Regions from separate parts of the Faecalibacillus intestinalis genome, predicted to be linked through region 2. Evidence: a T-box and tRNA genes for the amino acid it is inferred to sense, from the RefSeq annotation. Region 2 holds a T-box; the other holds one or more tRNA genes.
What was found. A T-box is a leader RNA that pairs with one kind of tRNA and senses whether it is charged. The one in region 2 lies ahead of metG (methionine--tRNA ligase), so its partner is inferred to be a tRNA-Met.

Region 1: it has a tRNA-Met gene. The T-box ahead of metG (methionine--tRNA ligase) is inferred to sense a tRNA for this amino acid. The anticodon was not compared.

The regions. Positions count from the first base shown of each region.
Region 1 covers NZ_AP024085.1:807,315-823,847, forward strand. The annotation lists gene Fi14EGH31_RS04165 (MATE family efflux transporter) at 1-629, shown strand, start outside; gene Fi14EGH31_RS04170 (peptidylprolyl isomerase) at 642-1,250, opposite strand; gene Fi14EGH31_RS04175 (pyridoxamine kinase) at 1,350-2,168, shown strand; gene Fi14EGH31_RS04180 (TatD family nuclease-associated radical SAM protein) at 2,170-2,814, shown strand; gene Fi14EGH31_RS04185 (tyrosine-protein phosphatase) at 2,829-3,563, shown strand; gene Fi14EGH31_RS04190 (MG284/MPN403 family protein) at 3,612-4,004, shown strand; gene Fi14EGH31_RS04195 (TspO/MBR family protein) at 3,991-4,449, opposite strand; gene Fi14EGH31_RS04200 (exodeoxyribonuclease III) at 4,551-5,300, shown strand; gene Fi14EGH31_RS04205 (6-phosphofructokinase) at 5,456-6,691, opposite strand; gene Fi14EGH31_RS04210 (hypothetical protein) at 6,756-7,394, opposite strand; gene Fi14EGH31_RS04215 (hypothetical protein) at 7,493-7,915, shown strand; gene Fi14EGH31_RS04220 (P-II family nitrogen regulator) at 8,060-8,398, shown strand; partial or broken gene Fi14EGH31_RS04225 (ammonium transporter) at 8,418-9,626, shown strand; gene Fi14EGH31_RS04230 (YitT family protein) at 9,734-10,591, shown strand; tRNA gene Fi14EGH31_RS04235 (tRNA-Phe) at 10,645-10,720, opposite strand; tRNA gene Fi14EGH31_RS04240 (tRNA-Asp) at 10,727-10,803, opposite strand; tRNA gene Fi14EGH31_RS04245 (tRNA-Met) at 10,808-10,884, opposite strand; tRNA gene Fi14EGH31_RS04250 (tRNA-Ser) at 10,906-10,998, opposite strand; tRNA gene Fi14EGH31_RS04255 (tRNA-Met) at 11,009-11,085, opposite strand; tRNA gene Fi14EGH31_RS04260 (tRNA-Ala) at 11,112-11,187, opposite strand; tRNA gene Fi14EGH31_RS04265 (tRNA-Pro) at 11,200-11,276, opposite strand; gene Fi14EGH31_RS04270 (HD domain-containing protein) at 11,425-12,408, shown strand; gene Fi14EGH31_RS04275 (manganese catalase family protein) at 12,443-13,063, opposite strand; gene Fi14EGH31_RS04280 (spore coat protein CotJB) at 13,021-13,302, opposite strand; gene Fi14EGH31_RS04285 (spore coat associated protein CotJA) at 13,295-13,432, opposite strand; tRNA gene Fi14EGH31_RS04290 (tRNA-Trp) at 13,540-13,613, shown strand; gene Fi14EGH31_RS04295 (LysR family transcriptional regulator) at 13,764-14,642, shown strand; gene Fi14EGH31_RS04300 (NAD(P)H-binding protein) at 14,728-15,666, shown strand; gene Fi14EGH31_RS04305 (VanZ family protein) at 15,730-16,206, opposite strand; gene Fi14EGH31_RS04310 (hypothetical protein) at 16,248-16,533, opposite strand, start outside.
Region 2 covers NZ_AP024085.1:4,393-20,925, reverse strand. The annotation lists gene metG (methionine--tRNA ligase) at 1-1,220, opposite strand, end outside; T-box leader at 1,258-1,454, opposite strand; gene Fi14EGH31_RS00095 (polysaccharide deacetylase family protein) at 1,558-2,901, opposite strand; gene rsmI (16S rRNA (cytidine(1402)-2'-O)-methyltransferase) at 2,995-3,843, opposite strand; gene Fi14EGH31_RS00085 (tRNA1(Val) (adenine(37)-N6)-methyltransferase) at 3,836-4,573, opposite strand; gene Fi14EGH31_RS00080 (PSP1 domain-containing protein) at 4,551-5,393, opposite strand; gene Fi14EGH31_RS00075 (AAA family ATPase) at 5,406-6,350, opposite strand; gene tmk (dTMP kinase) at 6,347-6,967, opposite strand; gene recR (recombination mediator RecR) at 7,042-7,632, opposite strand; gene dnaX (DNA polymerase III subunit gamma/tau) at 7,642-9,444, opposite strand; gene Fi14EGH31_RS00055 (nucleoside deaminase) at 9,495-9,947, opposite strand; RNA gene ffs (signal recognition particle sRNA small type) at 9,964-10,052, opposite strand; gene Fi14EGH31_RS00045 (GNAT family N-acetyltransferase) at 10,078-10,584, opposite strand; gene serS (serine--tRNA ligase) at 10,625-11,911, opposite strand; gene Fi14EGH31_RS00035 (DUF4186 domain-containing protein) at 11,960-12,361, opposite strand; gene gyrA (DNA gyrase subunit A) at 12,342-14,810, opposite strand; gene gyrB (DNA topoisomerase (ATP-hydrolyzing) subunit B) at 14,823-16,533, opposite strand, start outside.

The DNA of each region.
Region 1 (16,533 bases), 800 kb from region 2:
CAAAACAAATTATTCAAACAGGAATACCTGCATTTTTAATGCAAATATCGAATAGTGTTTTAAATATTATTTTGAATGCGTCTCTTGTTAAATATGGTGGAGATTTAGCGTTAAGTGCTATTGGTATTGTTACAAGCATTCAAACATTGATTTTAATGCCAATTACTGGTTTGATGCAAGGTCAACAACCATTGATTTCATATAATTATGGTGCTTTAAAAATGGATCGTGTTAAAGAAACATTAAAATACGCAATTATAGGTGCTACAATGATTGCTTTGATTGGTTTTATCGCAGTACAATTTTTTACAAAAAGTATTGTCTATATGTTTAATGATGAAGCAGATGTTGTAAAATTATGTAGCCATGCTTTACATATTTGGTTTATGTGTTTACCGGTTATTGGTGCACAAGTAATGTGTGCAAACTATTTTCAAGCGATTGGTAAGATAAAAATATCAAGTGTTTTAAATTTATTGAGACAAATTATTATTTTAATTCCTTGTATCATAATTTTTTCATCGATTATAGGTTTAGATGGTATTTTTATAGCTGTCCCTGTTGCGGATCTATCAGCGTTTATTATTACTGTTTTATTATTAAAAAATGCCTTAAAAAAAGAAGCCTGAGCTTCTTTTTAATTATATCTTTTTACAACGAATCGATTCAATAACAGGTTGATTTTCTTTTTTTACAGTTCCATTATTATCTTCTACTTTTACATCTTTACAAATTTGATCAACAATGTCCATGCCTTCATAAACATAACCAAAAACAGCATATTGACCATCCAAATAAGTAGAATCACTTTGAACAATAAAGAATTGTGAAGAAGCACTATCATTATCTTGACTTCTTGCCATAGAAAGAGCTCCACGTGTATGACTTAAAGGATTTTTTACCCCATTATCTGAAAATTCTCCCTTAATTGTTTCTTTACTTCCACCAGTGCCATCTCCTTTAGGATCTCCACCTTGAATCATGAAACCATCAATAATACGATGAAAAGTTAAATCATCATAAAACTTTTCTTTACTTAACTTTACAAAGTTTGTTACTGTAATTGGTGCTGTATCAGCATCAATTTCAGCATAAATTGTTCCATAATCTTTAACTTTAATTTCAACTTGATAATTTCCTGATAAAGTTTTTGTTTTTTTAGTTGCTTTTTCTGTTGTTGTTTTAGAAGAACATCCAGCAATGGAAACAACAGTCATTAAAACTAAAAGTACTTTTAGCATTTTTTTCATTCATTTCACCTCTTTCAATATTATAACAAATATGAATTATGAAAAAAAGATACTCAATAAGACTTGATTGTGCTAAAATACATGAAAGAGGTTTTAAAGATGAGAGAAAAAAGAATTGTATTAGTAAATGATGTAACAGGATTATCAAGATGTTCAGTAGCCTGTCAATTGCCAATTATTTCAGCTATGGGAATTGAAACAGCTTTTGTACCAACAGCAATTTTATCTATCAATACATACCATAAAGATTTCTTTTTTGATGATTATACATCAAAGATGAATGATTATATTGAAACATATAAAAAAATGAATATTGATTTTGATGGAATATGCAGTGGCTTTTTAGGATCTGCGAAACAAATAGAAATAGTAAAAGAATTTTTTAAAGATTTTAAAACAGAAAAAAACTTTATTTTAGTAGATCCAGTCATGGGTGATCATGGAAAACTTTATCCGACTTATACGCGAGAAATGCAAGAAAAAATGAGAAAACTCATGCCTTATGCGGCAATTGTTACACCTAATTTAACAGAATTGTGTGCTTTGATTGATGAAGCTTATCATGAAACAAGCAATGAGCAAGAACTTAAGCGCATGTGTGAAAAATTAAGTCAAATGGGTCCAAAAATGATTGTAGTAACGGGTATTTCTATTGGTCATCAAATTTTAAATTTTGTTTATAACCATGGAAAAGTTGAAAAAATCTATGCAAAACGTATTGGAGAAGATCGTAGTGGCACAGGAGATGTTATTTCTGCAGTAATTGCAGGAAGCTATTTGAAAGAGCAAAATTTTTTAGAAGCTGTTAAAAAATCAACAGATTTTGCTTCTAAATGCATTCAACATTCTGTAGATATTGATGCTCATCCACATATGGGATTATGTTTTGAACCATTATTAAAAGAATTGGGGGATTAAGATGATATTATATACATTATATAAAAATAGTTATATTGATATTGCACATTTAGAAAGTACTAAAGGGATTACATGTTATGTTAATTCGACAAATCGTTGTACATGTTCATGTACATTTTGTTTAAGACAAACAAAGGAAATGATTGAAAATAATTCTTTATGGTTAAAAGAAGAACCAACGGTTGATGAAATTATTCAAGAATTTGAAAAATATGATTTAAATGATTTTAAAGAAATTGTTTTTTGTGGTTTTGGTGAACCACTTATAAGACATGATGATTTAATGAAAGTTGCTAAGTATTTAAAAGAAAGAAGACCCGATCTACCTACAAGAGTGAATACCAATGGGTTATCTTCTTTATATAATAAAAGAGATATTACGCCTGAATTTAAAGGATTGTTAGATACTGTTTCTATTAGTTTAAATACAAATAATAAAGAAGATTATTTAAAACTTACAAGAAGCCAATATGGAATTGATTCATTTGATGAATTATTAGATTTTGCTAAAAAATGTAAAGCCTATGTGCCTCATGTTGTTTTAACGATTGTTGATACAACAATTCCTGAAAAAGATGTAGAAATTTGTAAACAGATTGCTCAAAATATTGGGGTAACTTTAAGAATAAGACCATTTGAAGATTAGTGAGGAAAGAAAAAATGATGCAATTATCTCGTGAAGAAAGATTACTTCATATAGGAAAAATGACCAATGTAAGAGATTTAGGTGGTTATGAAACACAAGAAGGATATTATACAAAATCACATAAATATGTTAGAAGTACATGTCCAAGTGGGATCAGTGATGATTTAAAAGAACAATTTTATCAATATGGTATTCGCACTGTCATTGATTTAAGAAGTGATTATGAATTAGTTCATCAACCGCATAGTTTAAAAGGGTATAAAGATATAGAGTATTATCATATTAATTTACTACAAAATGAAAATATGTCAGTATTACCAAATGATATTAAAGACTATCAAGATTTAAGTGGTTTTTATATTTTTATGATTGAAGCGAATAAAAAACAATTAAAAAAAGTATTTAATATCTTTTTAAACCATCCCTATGACTGCACATTATTTAATTGTTCTGCAGGTAAAGATCGTACAGGCGTTATTGCATGCATGTTATTAGATCTAGCGGGATGTCATGAATATGATATTGTTAAAGATTATTCAGAATCTTATGAAAATAATATGGCAATGATTAAACAATTGGAAGAAATGATACCAAGTGAAGATGAAAAATTCTTAGGTTCTGATCCAAGAGTGATGATGAAATTTATTGCGTATTTAAGAGAAAATTATGGTAGTACTAAAGGATATTTATTAAATATTGGTTTTAGTGATGAAGAAATTGAAGAAATTAAAGAAAATTTCATAATTTAAAAGAAAAAAGGCCTCCTATTGTCATATATAAACATAGGAGGTTTTTTTATGAAGGCATTAACGTTTAAAGAAAAACAAGATGTTTTAGAAGATCTATTTAAAAAGTATCACCGTGCTGTTTTACAACTTAAATGTTTAGAAGAAAGGAATTTTTATCCATCGATTCAATTTGATACCGTTAAAGAAAAGAAGATGTATTATCAAGATAAAGGAAGTCAATTGAATGATCAATTGGTGTTAAAAGAAGAATTAGAGAAAGTTATTGCAACATTTGAATTTATTTTAGATTGTTTATCGATGGAGAGTAAAATTATTATTGAAAAAGAATTTATAGAGAGAGTTGGTAAAGATTGGTGGATTGATTATTATTCTCGGAGTACATACTATCGTCTTAAAACAAGGGCCATGGAAGAAACTTTGTTCTATTTTAGTTGTTTATAAAAATCATAAAGTTTAAATATAAAGCAAAGAATAACCAAAGAATATAAGGAATATTTAGATAAAAACTTTTTGGATTAATTTTTTTAAAAATGATCAACATATAAATAACAGTAAGAATCAAAGCTATTAAAATCATTAATGAAAGAAAATAATTATGAAGATTAAAAAAGAAAAGTGGCCAACAAAAATTAATAAATAATTGAAAAGAGTAGACAATTAAGGCGTTTTCACGTTTAGGATCATGACTGATATAAATAAAATAACTAGAAATTCCCATCAAAATATAAAGAAGGGTCCAGACAATAGGAAATAACCATCCTGGAGGAGCCAATAAGGGGGTATTTAAATTGCTATATGTTTCCATTTGATTATTTGTGATAAAAGCGCTTATAGCACCTACTAATAAAGGAATAATCAAACTAATAATGAATGTTCTTTTTTTCATAATGTTCACCTAGTTTAGTATATCCCTATTTATTTAAAAATATACGTTCAAATCATGAATGAGATGTTATATAATAGAATATATTGGAGAAAGAGGTAATTATGAAATTAGTAAGTTGGAATGTAAATGGAATAAGAGCATGTTTACAAAAAGGTTTTTTAGATAGCTTTTATCAATTAGATGCAGATATTTTTTGTGTTCAAGAAACTAAAATGCAAAGTGGTCAAGCAGATTTAGAGATTGAAGGGTATCATTATTATTTAAACAGTGCTGTTAAAAAAGGGTATAGTGGAACACTTATTTATAGTAAAGAAAAACCATTGAATGTTTTTTATGGAATGAATAAAGAAGAACATGATCAAGAAGGTAGATTAATTACTTTGGAATTTGAAAATTATTATGTCATTACTTGTTACACTCCTAATAGTCAAAATGAACTCAAACGTCTATCTTATCGTATGAAATGGGAAGATGATTTTTTAAAGTATCTTGAAAGTTTAGATAAACCAATTATTTTATGTGGTGATTTAAATGTTGCTCATCAAGAAATAGATTTGAAAAATCCTAAATCAAATCGTAAAAATGCGGGTTTTTCTGATGAAGAAAGAGAAAAAATGACTCAGTTATTAAATCACGGTTTTATCGATACGTATCGTTATCTTTATCCTTTACAAGAAGGTGTTTATTCTTGGTGGTCTTATCGTTTTAAAGCAAGAGAAAAAAATGCGGGATGGCGTATTGATTATTTTATTGTTAGTGATAGCTTAAAGGATAAGATTATTGATGCAACAATTGAAACAGAGATTATGGGAAGTGATCATTGTCCTGTAACTCTTACAATAGATCTTTAGCGGAGGTGTATTATGAATATAATACAAATGATTAACGTTTCACCACTAGTCACAATTTCTATTATTGCCTTGACTATTGATCTAACGATTTTTGGTTATTATTATATTAAAGCAAAGCATTAAAAAACTGCTACGTTTATTTGTAGCAGTTCTTTTTATTTTTCTAAATGTTTACAACTGTAATAAGAAGGAATACCATCTTTATAAGTAACATGTACTTCACCTTGAATAAGTGGATATAAATATTCATATAGTTCTTGAGTAATATCATTTCCTTCTTCATTGATCCATTCTACAGGAATTTTTTGTTCATAGTTAGCAACTTCTCTTACATCAGTAGAAATATAATCGATTTCATAAGGATGATTAGAAAGACGCTTAAATCCCATTACATGACCAGAAACGTTTTCTAAAGCTTTATCGATAGCTTTAGAACCAATAACAAATGATTCATTTAAATCTGTTTTACTAGCAATGTGCATAGCACATCTTTGTAAAACGTTTAATTCAATACTTCTAACTTTACATCCAAATTCTTTAAATACAAGAGATTCAAGTAATTTTCCTGTTCCTGAATGTAAGACGTGTCCAAAAGCATCTTTTTTAGCGTATTTACTATCATCATCTAAGAAGTGACCGTTTTGATCTCTGATACCTTCAGATACAGCAATGACAACACATCTTTTTCTTTTCATGACTTCATGAATATCTGCTAAAAACTTATCTTTATCAAAAACAACTTCTGGTAAATAAATAAGATCAGGAGCTACATTATATTCATTTCTCGCAAGAGCAGCAGCGGCAGTTAACCACCCTGCATTTCTTCCCATGATTTCAATGATTGTAACGGATTGTAATTGATAAATTAAACTATCATGTACAACTTCTAAGATAGAAGCAGCAACATATTTAGCGGCAGAACCAAATCCTGGTGTATGATCTGTTCCCATTAAGTCATTATCAATGGTTTTAGGAATACCAATAAAATGAATATCACTATTAATATATTTAGCGTAATCATCTAATTTCATAACGGTATCCATTGAGTCATTACCACCAATATAGAAAAAATCAGTGATTTCTAATTCTTTTAAAATTCTAAACAATTTAACATAAGTATCTTCGTCATCTTGAAAAGTAGGTAATTTATAACGGCAAGAACCTAAATACATGGCAGGTGTTTGTTTTAAAGCATTGATTTTATCACCATCATCAAATTCTTCTAATAAATCCATATATCTACCTTCGAGTAGACCTTTGATACCATTGATCATCCCATAAACATTTTCAAATTCTTGAGATGCTTTAGCACGATGAATAATCCCAGCAAGACTAGCATTAATTGCGATTGTGGGTCCTCCAGATTGTCCAATAATACAGTTTCTTTTCATATTCTTCTTGTCTCCTTTAACGCCTTTATTCTATCAAATACCCGCATTAAAGAAAAGTAATCTTCTAGTCTTTTTGTCTTTTTTTGATGAAAATAAGGATAATGATTAAAACAAGTAAAATGATGAGAGTTATAAAATAAAGTAATAAATGATTATTTTCTTTTTTTGAAATGATATGAAAAGATAAAGCTTTTTCTTCAATAAAAAGTTCAAAGAGATTAATTGTTACTACATTTTGTTGATATTTGCCAACATTGCTGGAAATAATTGTACCTGGCATAGTAATTTTAAAAGAGCAGGTAGCATTACTAGAATTTAAAAGTTGTAAAGTATTTTTATAATGATTCAATTCTGAAGTATCGAGCATATTTTTAGGAATATCAATAGATAAAATATATTTATTGTTTTGTTTTGTAAGCGTAGAAATTTCTTTAATAAAAGAAGTAGGAGATTCTATCGAAAGTGAAGAATCGGTTTGTTTTTTTATTGTCCAATCTTTAAAAAAATCATAATCCAATAATTGTTTTTTTATTTGTGAAATAGACATGCTATATTTTTCTAAAATTTGAGGCTCTATTGTAAGTTCACCATAAAGAGTAGGTTTTTTTATTTTAGAATAATTTAAAGAAACTAAACAGTCTACACAGCCAGTAAGTAAAAAAGTAAAAGATAAAGTTATACAAATTTTTAGTATTTTTTTCATAGAATCCTCCAAATAAACAATAGGTTTTGTTATAATTATTAACAATTAAATACATTTTTAGTTCATATTTCTGTATTAAAATAAATTAGGTGATAGAAATGAAAATCGATATTGTTTATACAACAAAATCTAAATATATAAAGTGTGTCGCTGATGAAATGGCAAGGTGGGTCAAAACACATGCTCAAGATTTAAATCATTATCATAGCGATCATGATGTTGATTTACTTGTTATTGGGTTTGATGATACGTTATTTGAAGATAAACAGTTGCTGGAATTTATACAATCATTAAGTCGGCAAAATGTAAAAAATCTAGCATTGATCAATTGTTTTTTTATTAATAGCAAAAGATTGATGAAAGTAATTCATCTTTGTCAAAATCAACAATTACCTCTTATGAGAGAACAATATACTTTCAAAATGTCCTTTGATCAAAGAAAGGAAATCAATCCTCTTATTATTGATAATGCAAGGCTTTATATAGAAGATATGGTAAATGTTATACGAAATTACTATTAGGAGCGAGGCTCCTTTTTTATTTTCTTATTGTAATAAAAAAATATTAAATCAATAAAATTATATTGGCACTAATTTATCAATGTGATATATTTTTGTCAAGATTTCTAAAAGGGAATGGAAATCAATAAAAAAGGGGGAAAACTTATGAAAAAACTTGAAATCATTATCAGACCAGAAAAGTTAGAAGATTTAAAAGATATTTTAACAGTTTCTGGTGTAACAGGTATGATGATTTCCAATATTATGGGGTTTGGAAATCAAATGGGTTATACACATCAATATCGAGGTGTCACATATTCTGTTAATCTTGTTTCAAAATTAAGAGTTGAAACAGTTGTTAAAGATGAAATCGTTCAAGAAATTGTTGATAAAGTTACTGAAACTTTATCAAGTGGAAATGTAGGAGATGGAAAAATCTTTATTTATCCAGTTGAAGAAGCGATTCGTATTCGTACTGGAGAAAAAGGGGAAAACGCATTATAAAAATTGAGGGGGATTTATTATGAGTGAAACATTTAGCGTATGGTTTCTAATTGGCGCAGCGCTGGTATTTTGGATGCAAGCTGGATTCGCCATGGTAGAAGCAGGATTTACAAGATCAAAAAATACAGGGAACATTATTATGAAAAACTTAATGGATTTCTGTATTGGGACATGTACATTTATTTTAATTGGTTTTAGTTTATTATTAGGAGAAGATTTACTTGGTTTTATTGGTAAACCAGGATTTGATATATTTACAAGTTATGCAAACTTTGATTTTTCAAACTTTGTTTTTAACTTAGTGTTCTGTGCAACAACTGCTACTATTGTTTCAGGAGCAATGGCAGAAAGAACAAAATTCTTATCTTATTGTGTTTATTCAGGAGTTATTTCAGCACTTATTTATCCAATTGAAGCTCATTGGATTTGGGGTGGTGGATGGTTATCACAACTTGGATTCCATGATTTTGCTGGATCATGTGCAATTCATATGGTTGGTGGTATCTCTGCATTAATTGGTGCTAAAATCATAGGACCTCGTATTGGTAAATTTGATACAGATAAAAATGGAAAAGTTGTTAAAGTTAACGCGATTCCAGGACATAACATTACTGCTGGAGCTTTAGGTGTCTTTATTCTTTGGCTTGGATGGTATGGATTCAATGGGGCAGCGGCTACAACTGTTCCACAACTTGGTTCAATTTTCGTAACAACAACAGTGGCACCGGCCATTGCAACTGTTTCTTGTTTGATCTTTACTTGGATCAAATATGGTAAACCTGATGTTGGTATGTGTTTAAATGCTTCACTTGCAGGTTTAGTAGCAATCACTGCTGGATGCGACGTCACAGATGTTTTAGGATCGATTATTATTGGTGCTGTTGCTGGATTACTTGTTTGCCTTGGAGTTTGGTTCTTAGATTATAAATTACACATTGATGATCCTGTAGGTGCTGTTGCTGTACATTGTTGCAATGGTATTTGGGGAACAATTGCTGTTGGTTTATTTGCGACAACTTCTGCACCAGAAAGTACTTTAACAGGTTTATTCTACGGTGGTGGATTTGATTTATTAATTAAACAATTAACAGGTGTTTTATCAGTAGGTATTTGGACAGCGATTACTATTACAATTACTTTCTTTATCATCAAAAAAATCTTTGGATTACGTGTATCTGAAAGAGAAGAAATCATTGGTCTTGATTTAGAAGAACATGGATGTGAAGCTTATCCAGAATATATTAAAAAATAATTTTTGAAGGGTCATTAAATTGACTCTTTTTTATTGTAGAAATAAGCAAAGTAGATTATACTTTTCATGGGTGAGGGGAGTATATGAGTAAAAGATTAGAACAATATTTTTATTTAGTTTTAGGTTCAACATTGTTGACACTAGGTATTTGGCTGTTTGTGACACCAAATCAAATCAACTTTGGGGGAATGATTGGTTTAGCTCAATTAATTGATTATTTTATACATAATTTTTTAGTTTTACCAAAATCATTGAATACATTAGGAATGATCAACTTATTAATGAATATTCCATTATTTATTTTTGGATATAAAATAATGAATAAAGAATTTTGTTTTAAAACAATTATTTCTTTAATTATCCAAACTGTATTACTATCCATTCTTCCAGCAATCAAAGAACCGATTGTTGAAGATGCTTTATTAAATGTTGCCTTTGCGGCCATTATTTGTGGAATAGGAGTAGGGCTTGCACTTCGAAGTAGTGGATGCTGTGGGGGTATTGATATTGCGACAGTTTGTTTAGTTAAGAAAAATCCAGATTTTAAAGCAGGGCAGCTTTCTATAATATTTAATGTTGTTTTGTTTGGAATATGTTTATTTATTTATGATATTAAAATTATTATGTATTCAATTGTCTTTGTCGCAATTCTTTATACAACAGCAGATAAGTTCCATCTACAAAATATCAATGTAGCGGTCTTAATATTTACAAAGAATAAAGAAATTAAAGAAGCGATTATGAAACAAATGGGTAGAGGAGTTACCTATTGGATGGGCAAAGGCGCTTATACGGAAACAGATCAAGAAATTCTTTATGTGGCAATCAATAAATATGAAATTCAACAACTTAATAAAATTGTTTCTTCATTAGATCCCAAAGCCTTTGTTACATTAGCACAAGGGCCAATGGTTCATGGAGGGTTTGAAAAAAGATTATAAAAAAAGGCATCAAAATGATGCTTTTTTTGTATACGTAAAATCAAATAAAAAAATGGTGGTTCCGGGCGGAATCGAACCACCGACACGAGGATTTTCAGTCCTCTGCTCTACCGACTGAGCTACGGAACCATCATTTGGCGGTCTGGACGGGACTCGAACCCGCGACCTCCGCCGTGACAGGGCGGCATTCTAACCAACTGAACTACCAGACCATTTTGGTTGCGGGAGAAGGATTTGAACCAACGACCTTCGGGTTATGAGCCCGACGAGCTACCAGACTGCTCCATCCCGCGATATTAAGTTTTTTTAATAAATGGCGGAGATTGAGGGATTCGAACCCCCGCAGGACGTTAATCCTCTGCTGGTTTTCAAGACCAGTCCCTTCAGCCAGACTTGGGTAAATCTCCGCAATATTAATGGTAGCGGGAGGGGGATTCGAACCCTCGACACTCCGGGTATGAACCGAATGCTCTAGCCAACTGAGCTATCCCGCCATAATATTGAAATTTATTAAACTAATTGGTGGAGCCAAGCGGGATCGAACCGCTGACCCCCTGCGTGCAAGGCAGGTGCTCTCCCAGCTGAGCTATGGCCCCAATTTTTATAAATGGTCGGGAAGACAGGATTTGAACCTGCGACCCCCTGGTCCCAAACCAGGTGCACTACCAAGCTGTGCTACTTCCCGTTACTGCCCTTATAATTATACATATATTTTCACTTTAATCAAGCTTTATTTTAAAAAAATATTAAAATAAATTTTACTCTATTTTAATATACTTTAAAAAAAGTGTGATAAAATGAATGTAATTTAGAATTTTAAGGAGTTGAAAAAATTGAATAATTTATGGAAAATTTATGAAAAAGAGCCTTTAGAATTTATAAATAGTCTTATACATGTTCCATCAATGCAAAGACTTAAAGATACTGGGATGAATTGTGGAGTGGAATATACTGCTTTTGACTTCTTTTCAAACATCGTACCATATTCTCGTTATCAACATAGTATAGGGGTTGCATTAATTGTTTATCATTTTTCACATGATTTTAGACAGACAGTTGCAGGTTTGCTTCATGATATAGCAACTCCTATCTTTGCACATACGATAGATTTCTATCACCAAGATCATTTAAAACAAGAATCAACAGAATTAGATACGAAAAAGGTAATTGAACAAGATGCCTTATTAGTTTCTTTGTTGCATGAGTATCATTTAACGATAGAAGATGTTTGTAACTATCATTTATATCCGCTGGCTGATAATGAATCTCCTAAACTTTCTGCAGATCGTTTGGAATATACATTAGGAAATATGTATAGTTATGGATTTTGTGATTTAGAGATGATACAAATGATTTATAAGGATCTCAAAGTAAATGACAAGAAAGATGAACTTATTTTTAAACATGAAGACAAAGCTGTTCTTTTTACAAGAATGATGTTGAAGTGTTCACATGTTTATATTTGTGATGAAGATCGTTATGCGATGCAATATTTATCTTATGTTATTAAAAAAGCAGTTGATAGAGGTGTAGTTAAAGAAGATGATTTTTATCTTCAAGAAAAGAGTTTTATTGATTTATTAATAAAAGATAAAGAAATTAAACAGTTATGGGATGATTTTCGACAATTAAGTTGTGTTTATAAAGGAAAAAATAAAGAATTTTTTTGTAAACAAATTCCGGCTAAAAAAAGATATATCGATGTTTATGTAGAAAATAAAGGGAGAATTTCTAAGATAAATAAGGAAATGGCTCAAGAAATACAAATGTTTTTAGTAACAAATTTAAGTGAATATTTGTGGGGAAAGTGTGAATAAGTGCATAAAAGGTGAATAACTTGAGTTATTCACCTTATTCACATGTTTGTTCACGTTTTGATGAAGTAAATGAGGGATTATAAGCGTAGTAGTTCTTCTTATTTAATTGACTCTTGACATATTCAAGTCCTTCAGCAAAACGTTGATAATGCACGATTTCTCTTTCTCTTAAAAAACGAATGACTTTATTGACGTCTTCATTTTTACTTAAAGCAAGAATGTTATCATAAGTGGTTCTAGCTTTTTGTTCAGCAGCCATGTCTTCTGTTAAATCAGAAATAGGATCTCCCACAGATTGGAAAGTATCGGCACTAAAAGGAATACCCGCACTATTTGTTGGATAGACACCTAATGTATGATCAGTAAAATAGGCATCTAATCCACCTTCTTTAATTTCTTGAGGTGTTAGACCATTGGTAAGTTGATAGAAAAGGGTACTAATAATTTCAACATGAGCAAGTTCTTCTGTTCCAATGTCTGTCAATAAGGCTTGAATTCTTGGATAAGGCATCGTATAGCGTTGATTTAGATAACGAAGTGCTGCTCCTAATTCACCATTAGGTCCACCAAGCTGTGAAATAACAATTTTAGCTGTTTTAGCATCAGGTTTTCTTACATTAACGGGATATTGCAAGCGCTTTTCATACAACCACATGTTGATCCTCCTTTCATCCAAGGAAATGGTTCATTAATATAGTTTTCAATATTCTTTCCGTCTCTATTTGTAAGAGCACCGCCATTTTTTAAATAAGTTTCTTTCATCTTTAAAAGATGCTTCATCCCTTCCTTATAATATTTTTTAGCTTCTTGATCATCAGGGTGGGTATCTAAAAACAAAGTAACATCTTGGATACAAAAATCCAATTTACTTATTTGTAATAATGTATCATCCACGACACATCGCCCAAGGTTTATCAAGTTGTTTAAAAATAGTTCCTTTATCAAAAGCAATGTTCATTTTATAAATATCTTTAAATGATTGTATTTTGATAGAAGAAATAGTTAATTCTAAGTCATTTTTCATATTTAACCTCCTCAAAATTATCATATGTTTATTTTTTTTACAATTATAGTGAAAATACCTATTGCATATTTATTTTTATTATGGTATATTAATTAGGCAAACCAAATAGGGGTATAGTTCAATGGTAGAATACCGGTCTCCAAAACCGTTGATGTGGGTTCGACTCCTACTACCCCTGCCAGGTTATTTGATTCACATCTTAGATGTGTTTTTTATTTGTACAAAAGTGAATAAATATGTGAATAAGGTGAATAACTCAAGTTATTCACTTTTTTACGCACAATTTATGAAAAAATGTGCATAAGATGATATGATAAATAGGGTGATGTAGATGTTTAAACAAGTGATTTATTATTTTATGGCTGTAGTAGAAGAAGGGAGCTTTTCTAAAGCTGCTAAGAAATACTATCTTTCACAATCAGCAATTTCTCAACAAATTACAAAATTAGAAAAAGATTTAGGATTTTCTTTGTTTAATCGAAAAACTTATTGTCCAACTCTTACAAAAGAAGGAAAGCGTTATTATGATTTGGCTAAAAGATTAATAGATGATTATAATAATGAATATGAAGATATTAAGGAAAACTTACAAAAGGATGTATTAACGATAGGGATAACAGGACCCTTTGAAAAACAACATATTCCTTTTATTGTAAGAAGTTTTAAAGAAAATCATGATGTTTCTATTGATATTAAAGCGTTTAATTTATTAACATGTATGGAAAAATTAAATGAAAGGGAAATAGACTTAGGCTTTGGATTAACCAATAACTTTAAAAAATATCCTGATTTAATTTATCAAACAATACATCATAGCCATATTTGTGTTGTCACTTCATTAGAACATCCTTTAAGTCATAAAGAATATTTAACGATAGAAGATATTAAAAATGAACCACTCATTATTTTATCTAAAAAACAAGGAGAAGAATATTATCATGATTATATGGAATCTTTTCGTTTAGATGGGATGATTCCTTACATAAAAAAAGAAGTAGATGATTTAAATGAATATATGATGGCTATTTCTTTAGGGGAAGGTATTGGTCTTACAGCAACGGAAGTAATTAATGAAAATGATCAAGTTGTGGCTATTCCTTTAAAAGAAAGTCATCACCATGCAGATTATGCAGTAGGCTATCATCGAGATAATGAAAAAAAGGCGATACAACAATTTATGAAATATGTAGAAGATTATTTTAGACTATAAGAAAAACTTATAGTCTTTATTAATTTTTAAGGTCTATTTTATAAAAATATTCATGATATAATTTTCACATGTGGAGGTATGAACGATGAGTAAAATTGTTATTAATGGTGTTGATGGAAATTTTGGCTCATTAGTGGCTAAATACGCTTTAGAATTGATGAACAAAGAAGATTTAGTATTTACAGCACCTAAAGAAGAAAGTTTAAAAGAATATAAGGAACAAGGGATTCAAACAGCTATAGCTAATTTTAATGATCCTGAAGGACTTGTAAAAGTTTTTGAAAATGCGGATAAGGTTTTATTGATTTCAATGCCTTTTGTAGGTGAAAAGAGAAGACAAGCTCATAAAAATGCAGTAGATGCATGTGTGAAAGCAAATGTTAAACAAATTATTTATACATCTGTTTTATCAGCAGCACATCCATTTAACCCAAGCATTGAAAATGTAGATCATTCTTATACAGAAGCAATTATTCAAAATACATCGCTTGATTATATCTTTTTAAGAAATTCTCTTTTTGTTGAAGCATTTACAAGTGACTATTTAAGAGCCGTAGAAGCTAAAGAAACAACCATTTCTAAAAATATGGGTGATGGACGTGTGTGGTTTATTTCACGTAAGGATTGCGCTTATGCAGCAGCTTGTGCTTTAAATAATCATTTATTACATCGAGCTGTTTTAAATATTAATGGTTTAGAACCACTATCTTATGAAGATTTCTTAGCTATTGGAAACAAAGTAACAGGAAATCATATCACTTATACAAGACTTACAGATGATGAACTTTATGCTTATTTTGATTCAATTGGTGTTCCTAGAAATACGGATGGAGATTTTTCAAAAAGTCCAATTAAAGCAACATCAGAAGGAATGGTTACTTTTGGAACAACTGTCACACAAGGCTATTTAGATGTTCCTGTTAGTGATTTTAGTTCACTTACAGGAAGAAAACCATTATCTATTCAATATATCTTTGAACATGTAGATGATTATTTATTAGGTGATCGTCATCCAACAGAATAAAAAAATGAGGGAGACCTCATTTTTTATTATGCACAATTGTGAATAACTTGTGATTTATGTGCATTAATTGTTTATAAGAATAATAATGATCAAAGAAACAAATAAAATCGTTACAATAGCTGCTAATGCTAAAATAATTTTATTGGTCTTCTCTTTAAAAATCTTTTTTAAAAGATAATAAAGACCAACACCGACAAGTACTCCTGTTGTATTCGTAATTAAATCTGTAATATCACTTGCTCCAAGACAAAAGATATATTGAGATAATTCTAATGAAATGCTTAATAGAAAACCAAGAAATATTGTTCGATCACTATTAATATTTAATGTTTTTAAATAGAGCCCAAAAGGAATAAAAATAATCAGATTATCAAGAACTTCTCTTATTTGATAAGTTGTCTTATTTGGATAATAGAAGGGAATTAAATTAATGCTTCTAAAATGTGGTAATTGATCAATAGAAACAGATAATTTAAAAAGTATGATCCAAATGACTAAAAATATGTAAATAGTAAATAATATATGTGTAGTTTTTTTCATAAAGACTCCTTCTATAGAAATAGGTTGAGGTAATACCCAACCTATTTGTTTTTAATGATGTCATATTTAGAAAAAATATCCAGTACAGCTGCCATATTTTCATCCTTAATAATATAATTTCTGTTTGGATTGATGGTGTTTTTAGTTGTAAAACTAATCGTTAATTCATAATAGTTTTCATAACCATGATAATCAGCGGATTTAGTAATTAAATTTTTGTTCATAATTTCGTACATACTTTTCATGAAATTTTTTTTATTTTGAATTGTAATATTTTTTGTTGTTAAATTCTCTATTTCTTGATTATCGACAGTTGATGGCTTATCT
Region 2 (16,533 bases):
AATTCATCCATTTTAGCAATAGATTTAGCTGGCATAGCTAACGCTAAATCTTTTAATTCTTGATCTACGTCTTCGCATACGTTTTTGTTTTCTACAATACCACCAAAGTATTTATTAGACATAGCAATTGTTCTATTAACTAAGTTTCCTAAAACGTTAGCAAGATCACTATTAATTCTTTCTACTAATAAATCCCATGTAATACTTCCATCATTATCATATGGAATTTCATGTAATACGAAATATCTTACTGCATCAACACCAAAGATATCTACTAAATCATCTGCATAGATAACATTTCCTTTTGATTTGGACATTTTACTTTCACCTTGTAATAACCATGGATGTCCAAATACTTGTTTAGGTAATGGAATATCTAATGCCATTAACATAATTGGCCAATAAATTGTATGAAATCTAACGATATCTTTACCAATTAAATGTAAATCAGCAGGCCAGTATTTTTTATATAATTCACCATGATTTCCATCTGCATCATATCCAAGTCCTGTAATATAGTTTGTTAAGGCATCAATCCATACATAAACAACATGTTTAGGATCAAAATCAACTGGAATAGACCATTTAAATGATGTTCTAGAAACGCATAAATCTTGTAATCCTGGTTTTAAGAAGTTATTCATCATTTCATTTTTTCTTGAAACTGGTTGAATAAATTCTGGATGATCTTCGATATGTTTAATTAAACGATCTTGATATTTAGATAATTTAAAGAAGTATGCTTCTTCTTTGGCATCATGTACATCTCCCCCACAATCAGGACATTTACCATCAACTAATTGTGATTCAGTAAAGAATGATTCGCATGCTGTACAATATTTACCTTCATAATGACCTAAATAAATATCACCTTTGTCATATAATTTTTTAAAGATTTTTTGTACTTGTTTTTCATGATATTCATCAGTTGTTCTCATGAATCGATCATACGATGTATCCATCATATCCCAAATATTTTTAACTACACCTGCAACTTGATCTACATATTGCTTTGGTTCAATTCCTGCTTCTTTAGCTTTAATTTCAATTTTTTGTCCATGTTCATCTGTTCCTGTTTGGAATCGAACATTGTACCCTTCTTGTCTTTTAAAACGAGCAATTGCATCAGCTAAAATAATTTCATAAGTATTTCCAATATGAGGTTTACCTGAAGTATAAGTAATTGCTGTTGTAAGATAATAATCTTTTTCGTCTTTCATCTTCTAATCTCCTTTATAAAAATAAAAAACGCCCTTATAAAAGGACGAATAATCGCGGTACCACCTTTTTTACACATTGCTGTGTCACTCAAAACTTTAACGCAGTTAACGATTATTTCTAACTATTTGAAATAACTACTCCTGGGCCATCTCTTAAAGTTTAACATACTGATTTTCACCAGCCATCAGCTCTCTAAATGTTTTGCTTTAACATCTTCCATTCTTCGTATTTATTGTATCCTTATTAACTTTATCAAACCCTTAAATCAATGTCAATGAGTTTCATTGAAAGAAAATATGTTTCACGTGAAACAAAAATAGTATAGCCTAAACTATACTATTTATATTCAGAATGTCCTTTATATTTGATTAAATCAGATACAGTAACAAATTGATAACCTTCTTTACTTAATTGATCTAAAGCCATTTCTAATCCAGCAACAGAATTTTCATGAATATCATGAATCAAGACAATATTACCATCACCAGTTTTTGCTTTAGCATCTCTTATAATATTATTACATACTATTTGTGCACCATCTGTTGCTTTACTATAACGCCAATCTTCTGTATCTCCATCCCATAAAATCATACTTAAACCATATGTGTTGAAGGCTGATTTAACTGCATCATTTTTTGCTCCATATGGAGGTCTAACAAGTGTCGGTTCAGTACCTGTTGCTTTAAAACAAGCATCTTGTGTTTTCTTAATTTCTTCATCTAATGCAGTTGCATCTAATTTTGTAAGTTGTGCATGTTGATATGTATGACTTGCTATCTCATGTCCTCTTTCATAAACTGATTTAACAACATCTGGATAAAGATTCATGTTTTGACCTAATTCGAAGAATGTTCCTCGACCATTATATTTTTCAAATGCATTCATTGCTCTTTCTGTTAATGTTTTATGTGGTCCATCATCCAATGTAATAGCAACCATTTTTTTCTTTGGATCTACTTTCATTAACTTAGGTGCTTTGACACCTAATGGTGCATTAGATGGAATATTTTTATTTGCTAATTTTATGTAATCTTTATATTCTTTATAATTAATAACAATTTTATTTTTTAATGTATCATCTGTATAATATGTAAAACTATCTTTATCAACTTTTATTAATGTTGATTCTTTGTTATATTCATTTACACCCAATGTATTTAATAAATCTCCATATTTACCATGTAAACAATCTTTTAAAGCAACTAATTGATTTGTTTTACAATCATATGTCATTATAGATTTTGTTGCTTTTATTTTTGTCTCATCTTCATTAATACGCTTATAATCTAATTCAACAACAACATATTGTTTATAAATCTTTTTACAAGAGTAATCTAGATATAATATATCTTTTTGATCCTTTTTCTTTTTTTCTGATTTTAAATATGTGCTATATGATTCTTTAATAATTTTATTTAAATTCTTTTCTTTTAATTTAGGATAGTATAATGAAATGTAAAAATCATCATTTTCTTTTTCATAGTGTTGTACTGTTCCATATTGTTTATTTGTTTCATTATAAGTATTATAATCTTCATATTTATTTTTCTCATTAAATAGTAAAAAATAAATACCTCCTAATATTAATATCACAACCAATAATGTAATAATTACAGGTATTGATTTTAATCTTCTTTTTCTTCCATGTCTACCATAATTGTAGCTATCTTTGCTATACATATTACCACTTCCTCCTTTTTTATAATATACCACAAATGATATATCTTTTATAGCTTTTAATTTTGTTTCACGTGAAACAAAAAAAGAATATCATTATTTAGAATGATATTCTTGATAAACACTATTTTTATTTAAATTTCTTTGTTTAGCAACTTCTTTAATTGCATCTTTAGTAGACATTCCTTTTTCAATGTACATATCTACGTCTTCCTTGATTGTTGTTTCAAAAGTTATTTCTTCTTCTACTTCTTGACTACCTTCAACAACAATAACCATTTCTCCTTTTAATTCTTCTACAATAGAAATAATTTCAGAAATATGACCTCTAATGATTTCTTCATGTTTTTTAGTAATTTCTCTACATAAAGCAATATTTCTATCTCCTAGAATATCTAACATTAAATTTAATGTTTTTTTAATTCTATGTGGTGATTCATAAAAAACAATTGTTTCTTTATATTTTTTTAAATCAATTAATTCTTTTTTCTTTTTCTTATCTAAATGATCTAAAAAGCCATAAAACATAAATGGTTGTGGAGCAATTCCTGAAACAACTAAAGCATCTAAACAAGCATTACATCCTGAAATAGGAACAACATTTATTTCATGTTCTATTGCTTCTTTAACTAATTCATATCCAGGATCAGAAATAGCAGGATAACCGGCATCACTTACTAAAGCAATATCATTTCCTTCTTCTAATAATTGTATAAGTTTAGGAATTGATTGTTTTATGTTATGTTCATGATGAGAAATAAGTTTTGTTGAAATTTCAAAATGATTTAAAAGCTTAACAGTATTTCTTGTATCTTCTGCAGCAATATATTTTACATTTTTTAAAGTATTAATAGATCGATATGTCATTTCATCTAAATTACCAATAGGTGTTGCTACTAAATATAATGTTGGTCTTTCATTTTCAAAACTTTTTTGTCTATTCATCTATCTTCTCTCCAAACATTCTTCTTACTTCATTACTGTAACTTCCATCATCATTATGTGCATATAATGGTGGTTCGATTTTTAATCCTTTTTTTCCTTTATACATTCCTTCTACTAATAAGACATGTGAATCTCTATTCATTTTAGGATATACAAAACGTATTCTTTTAGGTTCAATATCATATTTTTGCATAATATTTAAAATATCAATCATACGATCAGGTCGATGAACAATTGCAAATCTTCCTTTGTTGTCTAATAAATAAGCTGCCGCTGAAATAATACCTTCTAAATCAATTTTTATTTCATGACGTGCTATTGTTAAATATTCATTATCATTTAAATTACTATTTTCCCCTACTTTAAAAAATGGTGGATTGCAAACAATCAGCTGTGCTTTTGGTAACTCTTTGATAACATCTTTAATATCTCCATGAACGACTTCAATTTGGTCATTTAAATCATTCATCTCAACATTTCTTCTAGCAAGATCAACCGCTTCATCTTGAATTTCTATACCTATAATTTTTTTAGGTGTTCTTTTTGAAAGCAATAATGGAATAGCCGCATTATTTGTACCAAAATCAACAATATTTTTTACATCTTTATTGATTGTACAAAACTGTGATAATAAAACAGTATCCAAAGAAAAGTTAAACATATCTTTTCTTTGGATAATTTTCAAATCATTATGTGCTAATAAATAATTAATGACTTCTTGGTTTTCCATTTTTCTTTCCTGCATGATTATTTTTATCAAATTTAATTTCTTCTAAACCAACGAATACAATTCCATTATTTGTTTCAATTTTAACAAGATCATTAATAACATTTAATCCTGTTACTTTTACATCTTTATCTTGATATTTTACACGCGATCCTATTTTAGGAAAACGTTCTTTTTCTAAAGAATAAATTTCATCTTCATATTTTAAACAACACATTAATCTTCCACATGCACCTGATATTTTTTCTATATTAATTGCTAACATTTGATTTTTAGCCATATTAATAGAAACTCCATTAAATTCTCCTAAAAGAGTTGAACAACATAATGGTAAACCACATGTTCCAATTCCACCAATTACTTTTGCTTTATCTCTTGGACCAATTTGTCTTAACTCTATTCTACATTTGAAAACAACAGCTAATTCCTTTAATAGTTCCCTAAAATCAACACGATCATCGGAAGTATACATAAAAATAACTTTTGCTTTATCTAATGTATATTCACAATTAGTAAGTTGCATATTAACATCATATCTTGAAACAATTTCTTTACATGTTACTAATGCTTGTTTTGCATCCTTAACATTTTTTTGATAATTTTCTATATCTTTTTTTGTAGCTTTTCTAACTATCTTTTTTAATTCTGTATCTAAATTAAATTCTGATATATCTTTTAATTCCTGTGATATTTCTCCAAGTTCTAATCCTCTAGCAGTTTCTACAACTACTCGGTCATCTTTTTTTAATTTTAAATTTGTGGAAAAATAATAGATCTTACCAGCACTTTTAAATTTTACACTTGCAAGTTTAATTTCTTCCATATAAATTCCTTTCTATATTCTATACATCATACTATCCATAAGTAATGGAATATTAGCATTTGTATCTAATAAGTATGATGTTTCTAATAATAATTCAATTTTCTTTATTATATCATTGTTATCATATGTTAGTGAATTAAAAAATTTTACGTGATTACAAAAAACAACTTTTCCGTTTTGTTTCACGTGAAACATATCCTTAAGTGCAAGAATAATAAAGTTAATAAATAATTTAATATTTTCCTTTTCTTTATGATTTTTAAGCATATGAATTTGTGTGTTTATGATAAGATTTTCTCTATATAAAAATAAATCCTCAACAAAATTGATTGCTTGTAACATAATATCATCAAAATCATCCTGATTTAAATTTTCTAAATCATCTTCATCTTTAATAATATAAGATAAGACACTTGCTTTTTCTTCTTCATATCCTTTAGCAATCAATTTTTCTTTAAGTACTTCTTTATTATCTGGTTTTAATTCTATAACCTGACATCTAGATATAATCGTTGGTAAAATACGGTTGATATTTTTAGTTGTAAAAATTGCATAAATACCTTCTGTTGGTTCTTCTAATATTTTAAGTAAAGCATTCATAGCTTCTTTGGTTGTTTTTTCAACATTCTTTAAAATATAAACTTTTGCCTTACCTTCAAGAGAAGACTTTTTGAAAGTTTCTTGTATATTTTCAATGTGTTTCTTTTTAATACTTTCCTCTTCTCCATCAATTTCTATAATATCTGCATATTGATGGTTTAATACTTTTTGACAATCTATACATTGTTCACAAGCTAAGGTTTCATTACATATAAGTGACATTGTTAGAAACTGTAATGGTTGATCAGTATTATTTCCGACAAGTAAGAATGCATGTGGTATTTTTTTTAAGTTAAATTCATTTTCAATAATTCTATAGAATAAAGGTTGATTTTCTTTTAAATAATCTTTGATCATAATATTTTCTTAATTTCCTTTAAGGCATCTTGTACAACATCTTCAACCTTTTGATCTGCATTGATTTTTACAATACGATCACTATATTGTTTACAAATTGTTAAATAACCTTCATAAACATTTTTATGAAAATCACTTTTTTCTAAATCTAATCGGTTTGTTTCTCTTTGATTAACTTTAATTCTTTCTAATCCTTTTTTATAATCAATATCAAAAAATAAAGTTTTATCTGGCATAACATCGTTTATCGCAAATAAATTCATATTATAAACTTCATCAATTCCTAGATTTCTAGCAACACCTTGATAAGCAAGTGAACTATCTACAAAACGATCACATAATACAATATACCCTTCTTTTAAAGCTGGTAATACTTTTTCTACAAGATGTTGTCTTCTTGCTGCTGCATATAATAAAGCTTCTGTACGTGCATCCATTTTTGTATTTTTCTTATCTAAAATAACATTTCTTATTTGTTCAGCAATATCAACCCCACCTGGTTCTCTTGTAAGTAAGACTTCATATCCTGATCCATTTAATATTTTTACAAGTTCTTTAGAAACTGTTGTTTTTCCACTACCTTCTGGTCCTTCTAATGTAATAAACTTTCCTGTCATAATACTTCTCTCCTCTTTCTTCATTATTATAACTGATTTTTCTATTTAAACAAGAAAAGACCTCTTGCAAGGTCTTATATTTTCTTTCTTCCTTCTAAAGATTTTAATAATGTTAATTCATCTGCATAATCAATATTACTTCCTATTGGTAATCCATTAGCAATTCTACTTGTTTCTATTCCTTTTTTCGCTAACAACTTAGCTAGAAACAATGCTGTTGTTTCACCTTCTCTTGTAGGATTCGTTGCAATAATCACTTCTTTAACTCCATCAAGTCTTTCAAATAAAGAATTAATATTTAAATCATCTATCGTTTTACCATCAATCATAGAAATCGTCCCATGTAAAACATGATATAATCCATGATATTCTCTAACCTTTTCCATAGCAAAAACATCTTTAGGACTTTCTACAACACAAATAACTGATTGATCCCTTGTTTCATCTTTACAAATTTCACAAAGTTCACCTTCACAAATATGTCCACATTTTTTACAGTAATGGATATTATCTTGAAAATGAGATAACACATTTGCAAACTCTTGGACATATTCTTTATCCATTGATAAAACATGATAAGCTAATCTTTCTGCAGATTTACCACCTATTCCTGGTAGTCTTTTAAAACATTCAACTAAATCTGTAAATGACTTTGGATAATTCATAATACACTCCTATTCTTCAAATTCAACAATCTCATCACCAAACATATCAATCGCATATTGCTGAGCTTCTGTAAGTTCTACAACCGGTTCATGATATTCATCAATATGATGTAAAACAATTGGTTGTGGTTGTGGTAATTTTTTTTCTTTACTAAGTTGAATAAATTTTTGTCTCATATTTGGCCAATCTGCTTCCATTACTGCAATAAAATCGTATTCTGATCCTAAAACTTCCTTTAAGAAATTTTTTAATGGATAATAATTTTCTGTATAGTTAATACTATTCACTTCTGGTTGATATTTCAATGTCAAAATAAAACCTTTTTCACCAGCAGCTACAGGTTTAGCATCACATAGCATATTTGCATATTTAGCAGTATTAAGATTATAACAATATCTTCTAATAACTGGCCATTTATCTTGAATATCATTTAAAACTGTTCTTTTCGCCTGTACTAAAATATTTAAAATGTCATTAAAGTCTACTTCTATTTGAGCTGTTGTTTTTACTTCTTTTACCTCTTCTTTAGATTCTTCCACAGGAGTTTCTACTTGTTCAACTTTCGGTTCTTTCTTTTCTTCTACCTTTTCTTGTAAATCTTCTTGAGGTTCAATTACTGGTTCTTGTATCTTTTCTACTGGTTTTTCAACCACTTCTTCTTGTTGAACTTCAACCAATGTTTCATGTGAAACATTTTCAATAACTTTTGGTTCTTCTACAACAACTTCTTTATGTTCATTTTCAATTTGATTACATATCTTTAATAAAGCTAATTCAAAATATGTTGATGAATCTACAGCCTGTCCATAATGACTACTTGCATCCATAAAAATATCAATCATTTGAAATGCTTCTTCTACTAATATATAAGGAACAATTTGTTGGATATCGTTTTTATGCAAAACAAATAATAAAGATAAATCTTGCGTGTTTTTAAAAATAATAACATCTTTTAAAACATCTATTAAATCTTGTGTCAATCTCTTTAAATCAATACTTAAAGACATCATATGATCTAATGTTTTTAAAACATTCTTCATATCCTTTGTCAGTAATAATTTAATTAAACGTATTTTTTCATCATTTGCTAATAAGCCATAAACTTTATTAATATTTTCTACTGTTAAATGTCTATCATACGCTAAACATTGTTCTAAAATACTTAAAGCATCCCTCATTCCCCCATCAGCCAACTTAGAAATAATTTCAAGAGATTCTTCATCATATTCTACATTTTCTTCTTTTAATACATATTCCAAACGACTAATAATATCATGTTCATCCACACGTTTGAAATCAAATCTTTGACAACGTGAAATAATAGTTGGCAAAATTTTATGTGGTTCTGTTGTTGCTAGAATAAATACGATATGTGCTGGTGGTTCTTCTAATGTTTTTAATAAAGCATTGAATGCTTCAGGTGTCATCATATGAACTTCATCAATAATATAAACTTTATATTTAGCATTAATAGGGGCATATTTTACTTTATCTATCAAATCTCTAACTTCATTGACTCCATTATTACTTGCAGCATCAATTTCAATAACATCAGGATGATCTCCTTGAGTAATTGCTTTACAGTTAGGACATTCATTACATGGAGGATGATCTCCTGTACAGTTAATAGCTTTAGCTAATATTTTAGCGATCGTTGTTTTCCCTGTTCCACGTGGTCCAGCAAATAAATAAGCATGCGCTATTCTATTTTCTTTAATTGCATTTTTTAATGTAATTGTAACATGACTTTGTCCAGCGACATCTTCAAATGTTTGCGGACGATAAGTACGATACAAGGCTTTATATGACATATTCTCAACTCCTATCTCCTACATTATACACGAAAAAAAGATATGAGTAATCATATCTTTTGACGTTTCTTTTTAAAATAGTCTTTTATTAACTTTGAACATTTATCTTTTAAAATATCTGATTGAATCATGGGAATATAATTAAGTTTAGGATCCGGTAAATGAATCAATTTATCTAAAGACATCCATCTTGTATCACTTGCACCATAAACAACTCTTTGAATATGACTTTGAATAATAGCTCCCGAACACATTAAACAAGGTTCTAAAGTTGTATAAAGTGTACATTCATCTAAGCGCCATCTTCCTATTTTTTTACAAGCTTCTTCAATAGCTAACATTTCTGCATGACCATAAGTTTGATTTAAATACTCTCTTTGATTATATGCACGGGCAATAATTTGATCATCTTTTACAATGATACATCCAATTGGTACATCATCATGTTTTAATGCTTTTAAAGCTTCTTGATAAGCTATTTCCATATATTCTTCATCATTCATCTTTTTTTCCTCTAAAAATAAAGACCATCACACATAGACGGTACTTCTTAATGCTGCTACCTTCCGGTCCTGACATGGTTCGAAGCCGCCTATTGTAATGGCAAATATGATTATAACGTATTTTAGATTTTTAATCAATATATAAATTCATTAAAAGTGCATCATAATACTTTTGATTGACATTAAACATTTGAGGATATCTCCCTATTTCTTGAAAATTAAACTTTTTATAAAGATTAATAGCTGATAAATTATCCTCTTTCACTTCTAAATCAAGAACTTTTAAAGATGTTTCTTTGATCATTTCTAAAGCTTCTTCCATCATCATTGAAGCAATCCCCATATTCCAATATTCTTTTTTAACAGTGATTGCAAAATGACCAATATGTTTTAATCTTTCTTTTTGTTCACCTTGAATAGATAATAAAGAAACAAGTTCATCATCAATAAAACCACATAAAAGTAAACTATTCTCTTGATCAATAAAATCTTGAATAACTTCCATTTCTTCAAATTCATTTAAATAACATTCATTTAAACCATAAGTTAAGTTATCACTTTCTCCCCCAACCTGATTTAAATAATCAATAATCATTGAAGCATCCTCAATTTCTGCTTCACTTATAAATAATTCCATCTTTTTCTTACCTTTCTATAAAAAAGAGTCACCGAAGTGACTATTTTTTAGGAATAATAATATCTTTACCACCCATATAAGGACGTAACGCTTCTGGAATATTAATAGATCCATCTTCATTATAGTTATTTTCAATAAAAGCAATAACTGCTCTTGTTGAAGCTAAAACTGTATTATTTAAAGTAGAAACATAATAATTTCCATTTTCACCTTTAGCACGAATACCTAAACGTCTAGCTTGTGCATCTCCTAATGTTGAACAAGAACCAACTTCAAAATATTTTTGTTGTCTTGGTGACCAAGCTTCAACATCACATGATTTAACTTTTAAATCAGCTAAATCTCCAGAACAACATTCTAATGTTCTTACTGGAATATCTAAACTTCTAAATAATTCAACTGTATATGACCACATTTTGTCATACCATTCCATAGCTTCTTCTGGTTTACATAAAACAACCATTTCTTGTTTTTCAAATTGATGAACACGATAAATACCACGTTCTTCAATACCATGTGCACCTACTTCTTTTCTAAAACATGGTGAATAAGAAGTCATTGTAATTGGTAATTCTTCTTCTTTAACGATTTGATCTTTAAATTTACCAATCATACTATGTTCAGAAGTTCCAATTAAGTATAAATCTTCACCTTCAATTTTATACATCATGGCATCCATTTCATCAAATGACATAACACCTGTAACAACATCACTACGAATCATGAATGGTGGAATACAATAGGTAAATCCTTTATCAATCATGAAATCTCTAGCGTATGAAAGCATTGCTGATGATAAACGAGCGATATCTCCCATTAAATAATAGAAACCATTTCCACTTGTTCTACCTGAAGCTTCTTTATCTAAACCATTAAAACGAGCAATGATATCAGCATGGTATGGAATTTCATACTCAGGTACAACTGGATCTCCGTATTTTTGAATTTCTACGTTTTCTGAATCATCTTTTCCAATAGGTACTGAATCATGAATGATATTTGGTATTTTCATCATGATTTCTTTTAATTCTTTACCATATTCTTCTTCTTTAACTTCTAAATCTTTTAATTCTTCTGCCATAGAAGTTACTTTTGCTTTAATTTCTTCAGCTTCATCTCTTTTGCCTTCTCTCATTAAAGCACCAATTTCTTTAGAATATTTATTTCTTAAACTTCTAATTTCACTGGCTCTTGTGACAACTTCACGATAATCTTTATCTAATTTATAAGCTTCATCTACTAATCCAACTTTTTCATCTTGAAATTTTTTCTTCATATTTTCTTTGACTAAAGTAGGATTTTCTCTAATTAAATTAATATCAATCATTTTCTTTCCCCTTATATTATTAATAACTGCCTTGATTATACATCAAGGCTATTTTCTTTGCAATTCTCTTTTAATCCAAGCCATAATCACTTGAACAATCATCTCTTGTTGACTGTCATTTAACTGTGTATGTGGCTTAATATGATACCACTTATATAAACACCCTCGACAACATGAAGCCGTGGCATGTTGAGCAATAAACACAGGATGATTTTTCATCGGTGTTTGCTTTCCATCATTTAAAATCACAGCCGGTGCTATTCTTTTAGAAATAAAATCTCTGGCGTGTTGTTCTATAACATCTAAGCCTTTTTCATTACAATAATCTTTATACTTTTTAGCAAGATGAAAAGAACTTCTAAACTTTGAATGATCTAAACGATTAAACAATCTTTTTAATTCTTCCCCATTCATTTCTAAAAGAGTCAGATTACTCTGACTCTTCTTCACCTTCTTCTACAACTTCTTCTTCATTTTTAGCAACAACTTCCACAGAAGAAACCTTGCTATCATGTACTTTAATAAGTCTTACACCTTGAGTCGCACGTCCTGCTGTTTTAACTTGTTCCATAGGTAAACGAATCACAATACCATCATCTGTAATAATTAATAAATCTTCATTACCTTCTACTGCTCTAATAGCTACAATTTGTCCATTACGTTCAGTAACATTAATTGTCTTAACACCTTTTCCACCACGATTAGAAACACGATATTCATCAATTGGTGACATCTTACCATAACCTTTTTCCGTAACAACCATAATTAATTGTCCTTCACGGTTTGTTGTCATACCAATAACTTTAGAACCATCAACATTAATACCTTTTACACCACTTGCACTTCTTCCCATTGGTCTAACATGACCTTCAGAGAATCTTACAAGTTTACCATTACTAGCAGCAATTAAGATTTCATCATCCCCTTTAGTTAATTTAACACCAACTAAAGAATCATCTTCTTTTAACTTAATAGCAATCTTACCTGTTTGTCTAATGTTTTCAAATTCTGAAATATCAACACGTTTAACTAAACCTTGTTCAGTTGCAAAGAATAAATACCAATGTTTATCTTCTTCAATCATTTTCTTATTAATATTAATTAATGATTTAACACTTTCATCTTTATCAAGATTTAAAATATTAACAATTGGTAATCCCTTAGCAGTTCTACCAAATTCAGGAATATTATATCCTTTCAAACGGTATACCTTTCCTTTATTAGTAAAGATCAATAAATCATCATGTGTTGACATATGAATAAGTGAACTAATCACATCATCTTGTGTTGTTGACATACCTTTAACACCACGTCCACCTCTGTTTTGAGATTTATAAGTATCTACTGGCATACGTTTTACATAACCATTATTAGTGAGTGAAATAATAACATCTTCTACTGGAATTAAATCTTCATCTTCAATATCAAATGTACCTTGAATAATTTCAGTACGACGTTTATCACCATATTTTTCTTTCATTTCTAATAATTCATTTCTAATGATTTCTAAGATACGTTCTTCATTAGCAAGAATATCTTTTAAATCAGCAATTGTAATTAATAAATTATTTAATTCTTCTTCAATCTTTTCTCTTTCCAAACCAGCTAAACGTTGTAATTGCATTTCTCTTACAGCTTTAGCTTGTTTATCAGACATTCCAAATTCATCCATTAATCTTTGTTGAATGATTTCAGTTGTTCTACTTGTACGAATTAATTGAATAATTTCATCGATATGATCTAAGGCTTTCTTTAAACCTTCTAAAATATGTGCTCTTGCTTCTGCTTTATTTAATTCAAATTGTGTTCTACGACGAATAACTTCTTCTTGATGTTGTAAATAATATTGAATTAATTCTTTAAGTGTTAAAGTTTTAGGTTCATTATTAACTAAAGCAATATTATTGACACCAAATGTTGTTTGTAAAGAAGTTAATTTATATAATTGATTTAAAATAACTTCTGCTTGAACATCTCTCTTTAATTCAATGACAATTCGAATTCCTTCACGGTTTGATTCATCACGAACATCACTAATACCTTCAACAACTTTATCACGTGCTAAATGCGCAATCTTTTCGACTAATCTTGCTTTATTTACTTGATAAGGAATTTCATAAGCAACGATTCTTTGTCTTCCCTTATGTTCTTCAATTTCTGTTTTTGCACGCATAACGATTAAACCATTACCTGTTTCATAGGCTTTTTTAATCGCACTCTTTCCTAAAATATATCCTCCTGTAGGAAAATCAGGTCCTTGAATATAATTTTCCATTAATTCTAAAACAGTAATATCAGGATTTTTACTTACCGCAATAACGGCATCAATCACTTCACCAATATTATGAGGTGGCATATTTGTAGCCATCCCAACAGCGATTCCTGTTGTCCCATTGACCAATAAGTTAGGAATACGACAAGGTAATACCGATGGTTCTCTTTCTTCACCATCATAGTTTGGAATAAAATCAATCGTATCTTTATTGATATCTCTCATTAATTCCATTGAAATTTTAGACATTCTCGCTTCAGTATAACGCATAGCGGCAGCGCCGTCACCGTCAATTGAACCAAAGTTTCCATGACCATCTACAAGCATATAACGATATGAGAAATCTTGTGCCATTCTCACTAAGGCTTCATAAATTGAAGAATCTCCATGAGGGTGATATTTCCCCATAACTTCCCCAACGATACGCGCAGATTTCTTATACGCTTTATCACTATAACAACCAAGTTCATTCATACCATAAACAATACGTCTTTGAACTGGTTTCATTCCATCTCTTACATCAGGTAATGCACGTGCTACGATAACTGACATGGCATAATTCATGAAAGAAGTTTTCATTTCTGATGTTAATTGAATTTTTCTAATTCCTTTTTCTTGATTATCCATTTTCTACTCCTTCTAAATATCTAAATCAGTTACATATTTTGCATTTTCTTGAATAAATTCTCTACGAGGTTCAACTTTTTCACCCATTAACACATCAAAAATCATATCTGCTTCCATCGCTTCATCTAATTCAATACGATTTAAAATACGGTGTTCAGGATCCATTGTTGTTTCCCATAATTGATCCGCATTCATTTCTCCTAACCCTTTATATCTTTGGATAGAATATTTTGCACCTTCACCTAACTTTGTTCTTAAATCATCTAATTCTTCATCACTATATAAATAGTGTTCTTCTTTTCCATGTTTTAATAAATAAAGTGGAGGTTGAGCCGCATAAACAAAGCCACCTTCAATTAAAGGTTTTAAATAACGATATAAGAAAGTTAACATTAAAATACGAATATGTCCTCCATCGACATCGGCGTCGGTCATAATAACGATTTTATGATAACGTAATTTATTAATATCAAAATCTTCACCAATTCCTGTACCAAAAGCAGTAATCATACTACGAATCGTATCACTTGATAAAACACGATCTAATCGCGCTTTTTCAACATTTAAGATTTTACCACGAAGCGGTAAGATAGCTTGAATACGACGATCTCTACCCATCTTAGCACTACCCCCGGCAGAATCCCCTTCGACAATGAAGATTTCACATTCACTAGCATCTCTTGATGAGCAGTCAGCTAATTTCCCAGGCAATGATGTAATTTCCATTCCTGTTTTTCTTCTTGTCATTTCACGTGCTTTTTTCGCAGCTAAACGTGCATGAGAAGCAACGATTGCTTTTTCTACAATGATTTTAGCTGTATCTGGATTTTCTAATAAGAATTGATCCAATGATTTAGAAATAATATTTGAAGCAATCTTTCTTACTTCTGCATTTCCTAATTTTGTTTTTGTTTGTCCTTCATATTGAGGATCAGGATGTTTAACAGAAATAATCGCTGTTAAACCTTCACGACAATCTTCTCCTGATAAAGCATCATCTTTTTCTTTTAAGAAGTTTCCTTTTCTTGCATAGTTATTAATAACCCTTGTAAGAGCTAAACGGAAACCTTCTTCATGTGTTCCTCCTTCATGTGTATTAATATTATTACAGAAAGAGTAAATATTTTCTTGATAACCATCATTATATTGCATTGAAACTTCAATCTTAATATCATTTTGCATATCTTCTACATAAATGATTTCATCATGAATTGGTGTTTTATTTTTGTTGATATAAGCAACATATTCCTTAATACCACCTTCATACATATAATCATGTTCACGATTTTGTCCATCTCTTAAATCAGTTAAACTAATTCTTAATCCCTTATTTAAGAAAGCAAGTTCTCTAATTCTTTGTCTTAAAACTTCATAATCATAAGTTGTTGTTTCTTTAAAGATTTCAGCATCTGCTTTAAAAGTAACCTTTGTTCCTTGCTTATCAGTAGGTCCTAATTCTTTTAATGGTGCAACTGGTGTCCCACCATTTTCAAATCTTTGATAGTATTCTTTTCCATCACGATAAACATTGACTTCTAGCCATGAAGATAAGGCATTAACAACAGAAGCACCTACACCATGCAATCCACCGGAAACTTTGTAGCCTCCGCCACCAAATTTACCACCAGCATGTAAAACAGTAAAAATTGTTTCAACTGTTGATTTACCTGTCTTAGCGTGTTTTCCAGTTGGCATTCCACGACCATCATCAATAACTTCAACT